One region of the Massilia sp. BGA-UO-ETr-WB1 genome, then DNA from elsewhere that is predicted to be linked to it. Evidence: riboswitches for the same ligand, from Rfam matches in the RefSeq annotation. Region 1 holds a riboswitch; the other holds the start of a gene.

Evidence for each region. A riboswitch is a leader RNA that binds a small molecule or an ion and turns the genes downstream of it on or off. The one in region 1 is predicted to bind thiamine pyrophosphate.
Region 2: it holds a riboswitch for thiamine pyrophosphate, as region 1 does, so the genes downstream of both, AC56DV_RS09550 (TonB-dependent siderophore receptor) here and thiC (phosphomethylpyrimidine synthase ThiC) in region 1, are expected to answer to the same signal.

Annotation. Positions count from the first base shown of each region.
Region 1 covers NZ_JCAQOT010000026.1:879,799-888,000, reverse strand. Annotated here, with positions in the region: gene cysS (cysteine--tRNA ligase) at 1-1,009, opposite strand, end outside; gene AC56DV_RS26360 (hypothetical protein) at 1,382-1,729, shown strand; gene AC56DV_RS26355 (hypothetical protein) at 1,778-2,101, shown strand; gene AC56DV_RS26350 (hypothetical protein) at 2,230-2,637, shown strand; gene AC56DV_RS26345 (M20/M25/M40 family metallo-hydrolase) at 2,792-4,360, shown strand; TPP riboswitch at 4,431-4,533, shown strand; gene thiC (phosphomethylpyrimidine synthase ThiC) at 4,628-6,508, shown strand; gene thiS (sulfur carrier protein ThiS) at 6,524-6,733, shown strand; gene AC56DV_RS26330 (thiazole synthase) at 6,750-7,547, shown strand; gene thiD (bifunctional hydroxymethylpyrimidine kinase/phosphomethylpyrimidine kinase) at 7,544-8,202, shown strand, end outside.
Region 2 covers NZ_JCAQOT010000023.1:232,338-240,539, forward strand. Annotated here, with positions in the region: gene AC56DV_RS09530 (S46 family peptidase) at 1-1,274, shown strand, start outside; gene pnuC (nicotinamide riboside transporter PnuC) at 1,368-1,991, shown strand; gene AC56DV_RS09540 (AAA family ATPase) at 2,017-2,550, shown strand; gene AC56DV_RS09545 (hypothetical protein) at 2,547-3,293, shown strand; gene AC56DV_RS09550 (TonB-dependent siderophore receptor) at 3,307-5,436, opposite strand; TPP riboswitch at 5,485-5,584, opposite strand; gene AC56DV_RS09555 (iron-containing alcohol dehydrogenase) at 5,599-6,759, opposite strand; gene AC56DV_RS09560 (GFA family protein) at 6,889-7,299, shown strand; gene AC56DV_RS09565 (diacylglycerol/lipid kinase family protein) at 7,316-8,202, opposite strand, start outside.

The sequences.
Region 1 (8,202 bases):
GCAGGCGGCCGAGCGCCGTGTGCGCGGCATCGAGCGCGTCCCACGAGAAGGACAGCGGCGAGCGGTACTGCGCCGACAGGGCCAGGTAGCGGTATGCCAGCGGATCGTAGCCGCGCTCGGCAACTGCGGCGAGCCGCAGGAAACTGCCGTCGGACTTCGACATCTTGTCGCTGCCTTCCAGCTTCAGGAATGCGCCGTGCAGCCAGTAGCGCGCCGGCGGGTGGCTGTGGCAGGCCTCGTGCTGCGCGATCTCGTTGGTGTGGTGGACCGGGATATGGTCTTCGCCGCCGATATGAATGTCGAACAGCGCGCCGAGGTAGCGCGTGGACATGGCCGAGCACTCGATGTGCCAGCCGGGGAAGCCCCGGCCCCATGGACTGTCCCATTCCATCTGGCGCTGTTCGGCGCCGCTGAACTTCCATAGCGCGAAATCGGTGGCGGCGCGCTTGTCGCGAATATCCACGCGATGACCGGACTGCTGTCCCGCGATATTGAGGCGCGCCAGGTGGCCGTAACGCTTCAGGCGCTGCGTGTCGAAGTAGATACCGTCGGCGGTACGGTATGCAAAACCGTTGCGCTCGATGTCGGCAATGAAGGCGATCTGTTCTTCAATGTGCTCGGTCGCGCGCGCCCACACGGCCGGCGCCTGGATATGCAGCTGCACGAGATCGTGCTGGAAGGCCTTGGTGTAGAACTTGGCGATCTCCCAGGCCGACTGGCTGGTGCGGCGGCTTCCTTTTTCCATCTTGTCCTCGCCGGTATCGGCATCCGAGGTCAGGTGGCCGACGTCGGTAATGCAAAGCACGTGCTTCACGGCGTAGCCGTTCAGCGCCAGGACGCGGCGCAGGATATCGCCGAACAGATAGGTGCGCAGGTTGCCGATATGGGCGTAGTCGTAGACGGTGGGCCCGCAGGCGTAGAGGCCGGCCTTGCCGGCTTCCAGGGGCGCGAAAGGGCGCAGTCTCCGCTCGTAAGTGTCGTACAGCATTAGCTCCGGTATTTGCTCCATTCCTGGCTCCAAAAATACAAAAGGCCACGGGAGCAGATACTCGCTGTGGCCGATAGAAAAACTGAGATGTGTAAGGTGAACGCGATCAGCAGGCTTCTATGGCCTGCGGGGACATGCTGCAAAGTGAAGGGATGTCTTGAACATTTTCAGATACTAGCACGAGTCTCCGCGCAGGCGCCAACTGTAAGCAATTACCGCAAGTTGTAAGCACCTGTAAAGGCCGTCAACTGCTGAGATGCGGGCCGCGTTTTCTGCTCAGTGACACGGCAAATGTGCACGAGATAGAGGAAGCAGCAAAGCCAGCTGCCCCTGCAGTGAAGTAAGCAGAACCAAACAAACTAAACCGTTTATATCATTACAGAGGAATACATCATGACCAAGACCATCGCTACCCTGATCGCCGGCCTGTTCGCTACCGCAGCATTCGCTCAAACCCCTGCGCCAGCCGCCGCGCCGGCACCGTCGGCCAAGACCGAAGCGGTTGCCGCCAAGGCTGAAGTCAAGGAAGCCGCCAAGACCGACGTGAAGGCCGAGCCAGCGAAGGAACACAAGAAGGCGGCCAAGAAGGCGCATCACAGCAAGGCAGAGAAAGAAGCCAAGCCAGCGGAGAAGACCGCGAGCGCTCCGGCCGCAACTCCAGCCGCGCCAGCGACTCCGGCCACGCCTGCTGCACCGGCCGCACCGGCAGTCGCTTCGGCCACCGCGCCGGCAGCCAAGTAATCGCAGCACCGAACACACCATCCATATACTGACCAAGGAAAAACCATCATGACCAAGACCATCGCTACCCTGATCGCCGGCCTGTTCGCTACCGCAGCGTTCGCTCAATCTCCTGCTCCTGCCGCCGCGCCGGCCCCGTCGGCCAAGACCGAAGCGGTTGCCGCCAAGGCTGAAGTCAAGGAAGCCGCCAAGGCCGAGGTGAAGGCGGAACCTGCGAAGGAACACAAGAAGGCTGCGAAGAAGGCGCATCACAGCAAGGCCGAGAAGGAAGCCAAGCCAGCGGAGAAGACCGCGAGCGCTCCGGCTGCAACCCCTGCAGCCCCTGCGACTCCTGCGACTCCGGCAACCCCGGCCGCACCTGCCGCAAAGTGATCCGGATGTAATGGTGCACAAAGCCCCGCCGTTTTCGCGGGGCTTTTTTTTCCCGGATCAATTTGCTTGCCAGTGCAGTCAACGCTTTTTACAATGGATTGCGGCAGTTCCCACAACTGGAGATGACCATGGCTCGATCGGTGAGAGGCAGGACAATGGCGGCGCTGGCGTTGTTGGCGTGCATGGCGGATGCGGCGGTGGCGCAAGCCAATCTGCCGGCGGGCATGGAGGCCTTGCGTGGACGCCACTGGCGCGGCGGGGAATGCTGCGGCTGGACCTGGGACTGGGTGCAGCAGAACGGTCCGACTTTCAACGGTTCGTTCCGCAATCCGAACGGGCAGCGCCTGCAGGAGCAGAACATCATCATTTCCATCTTCGGCGACCGGGTGCAGATCACGCGCGGCGGCGGTTCGGCTGCGGGCGGCTGCACTTACGACGGCGTGATCCGTCCCGGCGTTGCGGAGGGCACGTATGCCTGCGGCGGGAATCCCGCCGGCCGCTGGGCCGCGACCATCTATCAGAGTGCGCCCCGCTAGCAAAGCCCGCGCGGCTACACATTCGATAGTCTCTGCACTGCCGTGTTCAGTCTGAGACTTTGCGCGGAAGTGTGTCTATTTTTGTAAATTTTTTGACTCCACTGCCGTCACTGTTTAACTTGGGCCGCCTGAAAACCGCCCCTTGGAGACAGACATGGCAGCTCGCATCAATGCATTGATCGTCGCAGGTTTGCTGGCCGGCGCATCCGCCGCCGCCTGCGCGCAGAACGGCACGATTTGGATCACCGTCGGCGACGCCGCCTACGCGCAGCTCAAGAAGAACGCGCCGCAAGCGGTCATGCGCGAGAGCCGCTCCACCATGATCACCAGCGTCGCTGCCGGCGGCGCGAACGCCATCGCCGCGCAGGAGAAGGTGCACCTGGTGGAGGTGAGCGAGAAGCAGATGCTGACCCTGTCGGCCGCCGTGCACAAGGAACTGCACCGTTGCGGCGGCTTCATGGCGCACGAGAGCGAAGCGGCCGGCATCTCCGCGCTGGCGCCCAAGACCACACTGGCTGCGCTGGCCGTGCCGCGCCCGTCCTACGCGATCGACCAGCAGACCGTCATCAATCCGCTGCTGCCGCAGATGCAGGCCTCCAACATCGCCCAGACCATCATCGACCTGTCGGCGCACACCAACCGCTACTACACCACCACCGGCGGCGTGGCCGCCTCCAACTGGCTCAAGCAGAAGTGGGCCACCATGGCGGCTGGCCGCAGCGACATCACGGTGACCCAGTTCACGCACGCGGCCTATCCGCAGAAGTCGGTGATCGCCACCATCGCCGGTACCGACAACGGCTCGGAAGTGGTGGTGCTGGGCGGCCACCTCGACTCGATCAGCGGCAGCAGCACCGGCGAATCGACCCGCGCACCCGGCGCGGATGACGATGCGTCCGGCATCGCCAGCATGACCGAGGCGCTGCGCGTCATGATCGCCAGCGGCTACAAGCCGCGCCGCACCATCAAGATGATCGGCTACGCCGCCGAGGAGGTCGGCCTGCGCGGCTCGCAGGAAATCGCGCAATACCACAAGAACAACAACATCAACGTGGTCGGCGTGATGCAGCTGGACATGACCAACTACAAAGGCTCGGCGTCCGACATCTACATCTACACCGATTACACCGACAGCCAGCAGAACACCTTCCTCGCCAACCTGATCACCACCTACCAGCCCACGCTGAAGATAGGCTACGACCAGTGCGGCTACGGCTGCTCGGACCACGCCTCCTGGACCGCTGCCGGCTACTGGGCTTCGCTGCCGTTCGAGGCCTCGTTCTCGCAGGACAACCCCTACATCCACACCGCCAACGACACCTACGCCAACAGCGGCAACCAGGCCGACCACGCGCTCAAGTTCGCGCGCCTGGGCCTGAGTTTCGCGGTGGAGCTGGGCAGCGACGGCCCCGGCGTGGTGCCGGTGCCGGACAAGGTGGAAACCTTCAGCGGCAGCCTGACCCGCAACCAGACCCGCAGCTTCGGCCCGTTCAAGGCCGGCGCCGGCAGCTTCAAGGCGTCCACCACCGGCAGCGGCGACGCCGACCTGTACGTGCGCAAGACCAGCGTGCCGACCACCAGCACGTATGACTGCAAGTCCGACGGCTCCACCAGCACCGAAAGCTGCACCATCACCATGGCGGCCAACGGCGACGTGTACGTGCTGCTGAACGGTTACTCCGCCTCCAGCTATACGCTGACGGTAAGCTATCGCCCGCAATAGGAAGTATTGTTTCAAATATAAGTTGTACGCGGCTATGGGAGATGTATAATTCAATTCGCTGCCGCAAGGCGGCACACGCTAGGGGTCCTGCGTCGCGAAAGCGGCGCGGGTGAGAAATACCCTCCGAACCTGATCTGGATAATGCCAGCGAAGGGAAGCTTTAGGCCTCCATCCGCCACGCCGCGCGCCCGCGCCTTGGGTTGCGCGACGCTGCACGGATTTGCCGAACCCTCCTTTGCTGGCTCCTGTAGCTAACAAAGGAGCCAAATGAACGCCAATCCGAAATTCCTGTCCGCCACCGCCGAAGTGGACAGCGCGGCCATCGCGCCGCTTCCTAATTCCCGCAAGATCTACGTCGAGGGCAGCCGCCCGGATATCCGCGTGCCCATGCGCGAGATCTCGCAGTCGGACACGTCCGCCTCGTTCGGCCACGAGAAAAATCCCCCCGTCTACGTCTACGACACCTCCGGCCCGTACACCGACCCCGACGTGCAGATCGATATCCGCTCCGGCCTGGCCACGCCGCGCCTGCCGTGGATACTGGACCGCGACGACACCGAGGAACTGGACGGCCCGACGTCGGACTACGGCAAGGAGCGCCTGGAAGACCCGGCGCTGGCCGAGCTGCGCTTCAATCTGACGCGCAAGCCGCGCCGCGCCAAAGCGGGTGGCAATGTCACCCAGATGCACTACGCGCGCCAGGGCATCATCACGCCCGAGATGGAGTTCGTCGCCATCCGCGAAAACCTGCGCCGCAAAGAGTATCTGGAAGAGCTGAAGGCGTCCGGCCCGATGGGCGAGCGCATGGCCGAACTGATGGGCCGCCAGCACCCGGGCCAGAACTACGGCGCCTCCATCCCGGCCGAGATCACGCCGGAATTCGTGCGCGAGGAAATCGCCCGCGGCCGCGCCATCATCCCCGCCAACATCAACCACCCGGAAGTGGAGCCGATGATCATTGGCCGCAATTTCCTGGTCAAGATCAACGCCAACATCGGCAACTCCGCCGTCACCTCGTCGATCGGCGAGGAAGTGGAGAAGATGACCTGGGCCATCCGCTGGGGCGGCGACAACGTGATGGATCTGTCGACCGGCAAGCATATCCACGAAACGCGCGAATGGATCATCCGCAACAGCCCGGTGCCCATCGGCACCGTGCCGATCTACCAGGCGCTCGAGAAGGTCAACGGCAAGGCCGAGGACCTGACCTGGGAGATTTTCCGCGACACGCTGATCGAACAGGCGGAGCAGGGCGTGGACTATTTCACCATCCATGCCGGCGTGCTGCTGCGCTACGTGCCGTTGACGGCCAAGCGCCTGACCGGCATCGTCTCGCGCGGCGGTTCCATCATGGCCAAGTGGTGCCTGGCGCACCACAAGGAATCCTTCCTGTACACGCACTTCGAAGAGATCTGCGAAATCATGAAGGCCTACGACGTGTCCTTCAGCCTGGGCGACGGCCTGCGTCCCGGCTCGATCTACGACGCCAACGACGAAGCGCAGCTGGGCGAACTGAAAACGCTGGGCGAGCTGACCCAGGTGGCGTGGAAGCACGGCGTGCAGGTGATGATCGAAGGCCCGGGCCACGTGCCGATGCAGCTCATCAAGGAAAACATGGACCTGCAGCTGGAGCAGTGCAGCGAAGCGCCGTTCTACACGCTGGGACCGCTGACCACCGATATCGCGCCGGGCTACGACCACATCACCTCCGGCATCGGCGCAGCCTTGATCGGCTGGTACGGCACCGCCATGCTGTGCTACGTCACGCCCAAGGAGCATCTGGGCCTGCCGAACAAGGACGACGTCAAGGACGGCATCATCACCTACAAGATCGCCGCGCACGCGGCCGACCTGGCCAAGGGCCATCCGGGCGCGCAGATCCGCGACAACGCGCTGTCCAAGGCGCGCTTCGAGTTCCGCTGGGAAGACCAGTTCAACATCGGCCTGGATCCGGACAAGGCGCGTTCCTTCCACGACGAGACGCTGCCGAAAGACAGCGCCAAGGTGGCGCATTTCTGTTCCATGTGCGGCCCGCATTTCTGCTCGATGAAGATCACGCAGGAAGTGCGCGACTACGCGGCCAAGGGCATGCAGGAGAAGGCGGTGGAGTTCGTGAAGAAGGGCGCGCAGCTCTACAGCAAGGCTTGAGCGGTGGAGGGACTCATGACTCATATCGCGATTGAGCTGAACGGCGAGCCGCGCAGCGTGCCGCCGCAGCAAAGCCTGCAGGCGCTGGTGGAGGAGCTGGGGCTGGCGCACCAGGCGCTGGCGCTGGCGGTGAACCGCACCGTGGTGCCGCGCCAGGCGTGGGGCGAACGCGCCTTGCAGGCGCAGGACAAAGTGGACATCGTGCGCGCCATCGGCGGCGGATAAAACAATGGAGACAGAAATGCGTGACCAGAATCAGAAAGAAGACCTGCTGACGATCGCAGGCAAAACCTACAACTCGCGCCTGCTGGTAGGCAGCGGCAAGTACAAGGACCTGCAGCAGACCCGCGAGGCGACCGACGCGGCGGAGGCCGAAATCATCACGGTGGCGATCCGCCGCGTGAACATCGGCCAGAACCCGGATACGCCCAGCCTGCTGGACGTGCTGCCGCAGTCGCAGTACACCATCCTGCCCAACACGGCCGGCTGCTACTCGGCAAAAGACGCGGTCTACACGCTGCAGATGGCGCGCGAGCTGCTGAACGGGCACAAGCTGGTGAAGCTGGAAGTGCTGGGCGACGAGAAGACCCTGTTCCCCAACATGCCCGAAACGCTGGTGGCCGCGAAGGAGCTGGTGCGGGACGGCTTCGACGTGATGGTCTATTGCAGCGATGACCCGATCCAGGCCCGCATGCTGGAGGATATCGGCTGCGTGGCGGTGATGCCGCTGGCGTCGCTGATCGGCTCCGGCATGGGCATCCTCAATCCCTGGAACCTGTCGCTCATCATCGAGCAGGCCAGGGTGCCGGTGCTGGTGGACGCGGGCGTGGGCACCGCCTCCGACGCGGCCATCGCCATGGAGCTGGGCTGCGACGGCGTCTTGATGAACACCGCCATCGCCGGCGCGCAGGATCCGGTGCGCATGGCGCGCGCCATGAAGCTGGGCGTGCAGGCGGGCCGGGAAGCGTTCCTGGCCGGCCGTATCGCGCGCAAGTTCGCCGCCTCGCCGTCGTCGCCGATGGCGGGCCGGATGGCATGACCGAGGGCATGACCGAGGGCATGACGGCGGGTTCGGCCAGGCAGCGCTGCGTGCTGGTGTTTTCCGGCGCCGATCCATCCGGCGGCGCCGGCATTGCAGCCGACATCCTGGCGATCCACGCGCAGGGCACGCACGCGCTGCCCGTCATCACCGCGCTGACGGTGCAGGATAACGACCGCGTGTATGAAGTGCTGCCGGTGGAGCCGGACGTGGTGCTGCGCCAGGCGCGCGCGCTGGTGGCCAAGTGCAGCATCGATGCGGTCAAGATCGGCATTCCCGGCAGCGCCGCCAACGCGCGCGCGATTGCGCAGGTGATCGCGGAGCTGCGCAGGGCGTGGCCGGACTTGCCCGTCGTGCTGGACCCGGTGCTGGCCAGCGGCCACGGCGACCTGCTCTCGCGCGGCGACGCGGTGCAGGCGCTGGCGGTGCTGCTGCCACTGGTTACGCTGGTCACGCCCAACGGCCCGGAGGCGGCGGCGCTGGCCGGCGCCTACGGCGCCGCAGCCGCCGGCGACGAGGCGGTGTCCGGCAGTGCCGCACAGGCGCTGCTGGGGCAGGGCTGCCGCCACGTGCTCATCACCGGCGGCCACGGCGAGGGCGACACCGTCATCAACCGCTGGTTCAGCGCCCCTTCCGAGCCGGCTCCCTCGTCGGG
Region 2 (8,202 bases), on a different contig from region 1:
CGCTGCAGGCGGCCGAATACCAGTCCGACCTGGACACCATCGCCGCCGCCACCAAGGGCGACGCGGCCGGCGAAGTGCGCTACGCCAGCGTTGTCAAGAGCATCAACAACCGCATGAAGAAGACGCTGGGCCTGATGGACGGCTTCGCGCGCAAGGACCTGGCCGCCGTCAAGGACGCGCAGGACGCCGAGTTCCGCGCCTGGTACGCCAAGCAGCCCGGCGTATCGGCCAGCATGCTGGCCGAGCTGGACGCCGCGATCGCCGCCGACATGGCGCTGTCCGACGAGGAATTCGCCTGGGGCGTGGCCACCAATAGCGACCTGCTGAAAAGCGCGCGCACCCTGTACCGCCTGGCGCTGGAAAAGCAGAAGCCGGACGCCGAGCGCAAAGCCGGCTACCAGCAGCGCGACATCAGCCCGATCAAGGCCCGCCTGACCCGCCTGGAACAGTCGTTCACGCAGAAGGTGGACCAGGCCCGCTACGCCGACGGCCTGGCGCGCTACGCCAAGCTGGCCGCCAAGTCTCATCCGCAGGGGCTGGACGCGCTGCTGCCGGCCGTGGCCGACGTGCCGGCGCTGTACGCGCAGACCAAACTGGGCGCCACCGCCGAGCGCCTGGCGCTGATGGACAAGGACGCCGCCGCCATCGCCGCCTCGGACGACGCCTTCCTCAAGCTGGCCGTCAAGCTGCACGCCGTGGGCCTGTCGCTGGAAGAGCGCCGCATGGAAGTGGACGGCAACCTGGAACGCGTGGTGCCGCAATACATGGCCGCCGTCATCGCGTGGAAGAAATCGCAGGGCAAGCCGGTGTATCCGGACGCCAACTCCACGCTGCGCGTGACCTACGGCACCGTGTCGGCCTATTCGCCGAAGGACGGCTTGACCAAGGGCCCGTTCACCACCGTGGAAGGCATCGTCGAGAAGCACACCGGCAAAGACCCGTTCATCGCGCCGGACAACCTGATCGACGCGGTGAAAGCCAAGCGCTACGGCCAGTTCAAGGACCCGGTGCTGGGCACCGTGCCGGTGAACTTCCTGAGCAGCGCCGATACCACCGGCGGCAACTCCGGTTCGGCAGTGATGAACAAGCGTGGCGAGCTGATTGGCCTGAACTTCGATTCGACCTATGAATCGATCACCAAGGACTGGTACTTTGACACCGCCATCACCCGCGCCATCCACCTCGACATCCGCTACATGCTGTGGGTGATGAAGGAAGTGGACCACGCCGACAACCTGCTGCAGGAAATGACCATCAAGTACCCTAAAAAATAGACAGGGTAGCTTTCATGAAGAAGGGGCCGGGCTCGATATTGAGCCCGGCCCCTTTTTGCTTCATAATCGACGGTTCACCTTCGATCGCCCGCCATGAATGAATCATTTGCCCTGTTCGGGCTGAGCACCACACCCATAGAACTGGTTTCCTTTGTGCTTTCCGTCATGACGGTGCTGCTCAACATCCGCCAGAACCACTGGGCCTGGCTGTTCGCCATCCTGTCCTCGGCCACCTACGGCGTGGTGTTCTACGGCGCCCGCCTGTATGGCGACATGGCGCTGCAACTGGTGTTCATCAGCGTATCGTTCTGGGGCTGGTACCAGTGGCTGCACGGCGACGCCACGCACGAGCGCCTGCCCGTCACCCGCACCACGCAGCGCGGGCTGTGGGTGGCCGCCGCCGGCTGGGCCGTGGGCTTCGCGGTGCTGGCCTGGTTCCTGCACAGTTTCACCGACACCGACGTGCCGAAGACCGATGCCTTCCTCACCGCCGGCAGCCTGGTGGGCCAGGTCCTGCTGTCGCGCAAAAAGCTCGAGAACTGGCATGTGTGGATCATCGTCGACGTGATATACGTGGGGCTCTACATCCACAAGGGGCTGATGCTGACCGCGCTCCTGTACGGCATGTTCGTGGTGATGGCCGCCATCGGCCTGCTGGCCTGGAAAAAGTCCATGGGCGAGGGCGGTCCGGCGGCCGAAGCGATGGTGCTGAAATGACGGTGACTTTTTTGATGGTAGCGCCATGACGCCCGTGCTTCGCGTCGCCATCGTCGGCTCAGCGTCGTCCGGCAAAACCACGCTGGCGGCGCGCCTGGCGCAGCACTACCGCACCATCTGGGTGCCGGAGTATTTGCGCGAATTCGTCGACACCGAGGCGCGCCTGCCGGTGTCGTCCGACCAGATCCACATCGCCCGCACCCAGGTGGAGCGCGAGGAAGCGGCCCTGCCGCAGGCGCGCCGTTTCCTGTTCTGCGACACCACGCCGCTGATGACGGCGGTCTACAGCCGCCACTACTTCGGCGGCATCGACGCCGAACTGGCCGCGCTGGCCGCCTCGCACCGCTACGACATCACCCTGCTGTGCGCGCCGGACCTGCCCTGGGTGCCCGATGGCCTGATGCGCGAGCCGGAGGACGCCAGCGGCCCTGTCAGCGCGCTGCTGCTGGACGAACTGGCCGCGCGCGGCATTGTGTACACGCTGGTGAGCGGCCCGCCTGAACAACGCTTGATGAAAGTCGAGCAAGTGCTTGGAAGGCCTGCTACATTAGCAGGATGAAAAGCGCACGCGCCATCTCCGGTTTTCTGTTCGCCGCCTCGCTCGGCGCAGCACCGCTGCAGCCGGCCGGCGCCGCCACCGGCTACTACCTGGTTTCAATCTACGACATGGAAGGCCAGAAGTCGATCGACTTCAAATACTGGAACGCCGACTACAAGCGCTATTCCAGCACTTCCTCCCCCGAGCTGGGCTTCGGCTACGGCGTCACGTCGCGCTGGTACACCGAGTTGTCCGCCGTCTGGATACGCAGGCACGGGCGCAGCGACAGGCTGGCATCGGTGGAGTGGCAGAACGACTACATGCTTACGCAAGGCCAGTATCCCTTCGACCTGGCGCTGCACACCACCGTGGCCCGCAGCGACAGCAGTCCGCACAGCTACAGCGTGGAGATCGGCCCGGCGCTGCAGACCGAGGTCTGGCGCACGCAGTTCAATTTCAACGTCTTCCTGCAGCGCGACTACCGCACCGGCCAGCCGGAACAGACGCAGCTGGCCTACCAGTGGCAGGTGAAGCAGCGCTGGAAAAGCTGGCTGCAGCCCGGCATCCAGGGCTTTGGCGAAGTGGGGAAGTGGAACGACTGGCTGCCGGAGAAGCGGCGTTCGCACCGGCTTGGGCCGGCGCTGTTCGGCACCTTGGAGATGGGCGCCGGCCAGGAGCTCAAGTACGACGCGGCCTTGCTGGTGGGGCGGAATTCAGCCCGCACGGCGAAAAGCTTCGCCCTGCGGGTGCAGTACATCTTCTAAGCCGGAAGCCGGATCAGAAGTCCAGCTGCGCGGACAGCTTGACGGTGCGCCCGGCGCCCGGGAACAGGTAGCCGCCCAGGTCCGGCGTCACGTCGCGCCAGTAGAACTTGTCGGTGGCGTTGTAGACCTGCGCGCGGAAGGTGGCGGCGGTGACGCCGATCTTCGTGGCGTAGGAAGCGCCCAGGTTCAGCGTGCTATAGCTCGGCACGAAGAAGGTGTTCTCCGGATCGAAGGCTTTCTTGCCCGCGTGCTGCCAGTTGGCGTTGATCTTCAGGCCCGCCACTTGCGGCACCGCGTATTCCGCGTACAGCGTCGACTTGAACTTCGGCACATTGGTCACGCGCTTGCCGTCCATGCTGGCCAGGCCGGTGCCGCTTTGCTCGGTGTCCAGCGCCATGGCGCTGAAGGCCAGCATCAGGTCCGGCGTGACGTGGCCCTGCGCCGACAGTTCCAGGCCGTGATGCTGCGCGCGGCCGTTGCGCACATAGGTGTTGGCGGTGTCGGTGTATTCCAGGCCTTTGCGGATCTGGAACACGGCCATGGCCAGGCTCAGGTCCTTGTACAGGTCCGCCTTCACGCCCAGCTCGATCTGCTTGGACAGCGACGGCGCCAGCGCTTCGCCCTTGTTATTGGTCAGGCGCGGCGCGATGCCGCCGCGTTCCAGGCCTTCGGCCCAACTGGCGTAGGCCGACACGTTGGCGCGCGGCGAAAACACCAGCGACAGGTTCGGCAGCCAGAAGCTTTCATCGGTGCGGTTCACGGCGGCCACCTGGTTGCGCTCAACCTTGGTATGGCGCGCGCCGGCGTGCAGCTTCAGCTGGTCGGTCAGGCTCACCACGTCCTGGAAGAACACCGCGCGTTCGCGGTCGCTGCGGCGCTCGGAAACGGGGCCGCTGGTCAAGCCTGTGGGCTGGACCACCACTGGGTGATAGATATTGCTGGTGCCGGCCCATTCGTACAGGTCCTGGCCCCACTTCTCGCTGTTCTTGTAGAAGGAGTAGCCGGCCGTGACGGCGTGGCTGAAGGCGCCGGTGGCGAATTTACCCTGCACCATGGCCTGCACGGCTTGCGGCTTCTTGCGCTCGCCCAGGCTGATGTAGTCGTAGACGTCGTAGTCGCCGTTGCCGCAGAAGCCCGGATACAGGTTCTCCGCGCCGCAGCCGTAAGGGAAGGCGGTGTAGTCGTCGCGCTTGAAGGAGTGGCTGTTGGCGGTAACGGTGGCGTTCCAGTCCGGGTTGAACTGGTAGGTGAAGCGCGCGCCGATGTTGCTGCTCTCGGTCTCCACCGGGTAGCTCCACGGCTGGTCGTTCAGCATGGTGTCTGCCGGGATGTTGGGCAGCGTCTGGTTGTTAATCAGCTGGAAGCCGGGCACGGACACCTGCGCCTTTTTCTGGAAATCCGCGTCCAGCTGCAGCAGTGCCTGCGGCGAAATCTGCCAGTCGAACGCGCCCGAGATGAAGTTGCGGCGGCCGTCCGCGCCCTTGACGTAGGAGCGCAGGCGCTCGCTGGCCACATTCACGCGGTAGCCGAAACGGCGGTCCTCGAAGCGGCCGCCCACGTCCACGGCGCCCAGCACCGTGCCGCGCTCGCTCGCTTCCACGATGACGGAGCGCAGCGGCTTGTCGGTCGGACGCTTGGTCACGTAGTTGACGATGCCGCCCGGCGTGGCCAGGCCGGCCTGCAGGCCCGCCAAGCCTTTCAGCACTTCGATGGCTTCCTTGTTTTCCAGCGGGATCTGGGTGTCGGCAGGGATGATCATGCCGTCCTTGCGGTAGCTGCTGCTGTTATCGAGCTTGAAGCCGCGGATGGAGAACTGCTCGGCGTAACCGACGGCGTTGTAGGCGTCGCCGATGCTGGCGTCGAACTTGGCCGCGTCGGTGGTGGAGCGGATGTTCAGCTCCTGCATCTTCTCGCGGTTCAGCACCGTGACGGAGGCCGGCGTTTCCAGCAGCGGCGTGTCGGTGAAGCCGGCCACGGAGGCGCGGTTGGCGCTGGTCTTGCCGGTGATGACGACCACGTCGGCCATGGCCTGGCCGGCAGGCGCAGGGGCTGCGGCAGGCGCGTCTTCCGCAAACGCGGAAACGGAAAAGGCTTGGGAGACCGCCAGGGCGATCGTGCTAATTGCGAAATTACGTGCGGACATATCGGGCTCTCGTAAACAAAGGGAGCCAACGGAAGGGAACAAAGGAGGGGAAACAACTTTGCGCTTTCCTTCGCTGGCATTATCCAGATCAGGTACGAAGGGTATCTCTCACCCGGAAAACGCGTTCCCAGGACCCCTAGCGAATTACAAGTGTAGCATGTTTTACAGGCTGAGCTCCAGCGCCGCGCGGGCTGCCGCCGCGTCCACGTCGCGGTGCTCGCCCAGTTTCACCATCTTGTGCGCTTCCAGCGCGGCCACCACGGCGTCGATGGCCGACGCGTCCAGGCCGTACCCGGACAGGCGCGTCTGCACGCCCATCTGCTCGAAGAAGCCGCGCGTGCGCTCGATGGCGGCGGCGATGCGGCTGTCCTCATCGCCTTCGGTAATGCCCCAAACCCGCGCCGCGTACTGCAGCAGCTTGGCGCGCTTGGCCTCCTTGCGCACCGTGAGGATGCCCGGCAACACGATGGCCAGCGTCTGCGCATGGTCCAGGGAGTACAGCGCGGTCAGCTCGTGGCCGATCAGGTGGGTAGCCCAGTCCTGCGGCACGCCCACGCCGATTACCCCGTTCAGCGCCATGGTGGCGCTCCACATCACGTTGGCGCGCACGTCCACGTTCTCCGGCTCGCTCAGCGTTTTCGGGCCTTCCTCGATCAGCGTGAGCAGCAGGCCTTCAGCCCAGCGGTCCTGCACCGGCGCGTTGGCCGGGTAGGTCATGTACTGCTCCATCACGTGCACGAAGGCATCCACCACGCCGTTGCCCACCTGGCGCAGCGGCAGCGTGAAGGTCTTGCTCGGGTCCAGCACGGAGAATTTCGGGAACACGTGGCGGCTATGGAAGGCGCGCTTCTCCTGCGTGGCCGCGCGCGTCACGACGCTGGCCGCGTTCATCTCGGAGCCCGTGGCCGGCAGGGTCAGCACACTGCCGAAGGGCAGGGCGGCGGTGATGTTGGCGCCGCCTTTCTTCAGGATCAGCCACGGGTCTTCGTCGCCGAACAGCGCTGCCGCCGCCACGAACTTGGTGCCGTCGATCACGGAGCCGCCGCCCACCGCCAGCAGGAAGTCGATCTTCTCCGCCTTCACGATTTCCACCGCCTTCATCAGCGTTTCGTAGTGCGGGTTCGGCTCGATGCCGGCGAACTCGATCACCGTGTGGCCGCTCAGGGCAGCCTTCACTTCGTCATAAACGCCGTTGCGCTTGATGCTGCCGCCGCCGTACAGCATCAGCACGCGCGCGCCGGCCGGCACCAGCGGCGTGATGGCCGCGATCTGGCCCTGGCCGAACAGGATTTGAGTGGGATTGTAGAAATCGAAATTAAGCAAAGCAGGCTCCTGGATAATGTGGCTGGCTTGAGCCCGTCATTATCGCTCAGCGCCGGAAAATGCGTTGGAGCCTGCGCCGACGCTTTTTGTGTGCCGCTACAATGTGGGAAACGCCATCGGGAGGACCACATGGAAACGCAAACTGCCTGGACCGGCGGCTGCTACTGCGGCGCGGTGCGCTACGAAGCAACCGGCCCCGCTTCCAGCACCACGCTGTGCCATTGCGAAAGCTGCCGCAGCATCGCCGGCGCGCCGTGCGTGGCCTGGTTCACGGTGCCGCTGGCGAGCTTCCGCTACACGCAAGGCTCGCCGCAGCGCTTCGCTTCCAGCCCCGGCGTCACGCGCTGCTTCTGCGCCCAGTGCGGCGCCCACCTGAGCTACGAATCCGCCGACGGCCCCGGCTTCATCGACGTCACCACCTGCAGCCTGGACGACCCCGAAGCGCTGCCGCCGCAAGACCATACGCAAGTGGAAGGCCAGCTCGGCTGGCTGCACTTGGGCGACGGCCTGCCGCGCTACCCGCGCAGCCGGTCCCCCTGAGCTTGCGGCGCGCCCGCTAACGGATATTGACCAGGCCCGACGCAAATGCGGGCGTATGGTCATCCGGCGCGTTGCCAGCTTGCGCTTGCGCCGGATCGGGCTTCAAGAGCAGCAATTGCTCATCCATCACGCGGAATTCCAGCGGATTGGCCATATAGGTCACCTCGCCATCGGTGGCCACCTTCACCTTTCGGCGCCGCGACAAGGTGCGTACCTTCACCTGCATCTGGGTGAAGCTGTAGGTTGCCAATTGGTCGGCTTGATCCATGCTTCCCAACCGTCCCAGCGCTCCTTGCAGCATCAGCCACAACATGCCCAGTTTGCCTTTGGTGCGCGGCGCCACCGCCGCCAGCCTGCCGTCTTCCACCGCCGCGCTCAACGGGTCAATGCCGACTTGTTCCATCTGAAGGCGATTGTTACCAACGAAGAATGTCGCGGTGCGCAGGCGCTGCAGCTTGCCGTCGATTTGCAGGACTAGGCGCAGGCGGCGATGCGGGGTCAGGATGGTTTTGATGGCGGACAGCACCGCCACCAGCCTACTCCGGCCGAATTGCTTCTTGTCGATTTCGCGCTCTTCCAGCAGCTTCGGATACAAGCCGATACTGGCGTTGACCAGGAATACGCGGTCGTTCACTATCCCAACCTGCACCGGATGCAAGCGCGCAGCAAGCAGCGCGTGCACCGCCTCGCTCAGGTTTTCGGGGATGCCGTGGGTGCGGCCAAAGTAGTTGAAAGTGCCCTGCGGCAGAACACCGAACGCGCAGCCGTGCGCGATGGCTTGGCGCGCTACTGCATTGATGGTGCCGTCGCCGCCCGCCGCCACCAGTACGCCGCCGGCGGCGGAAGCCTGCTGGGCAAGCTGGGCGGCAATCTGGTCAATGGTGTCCGGCTGATCGATGATCG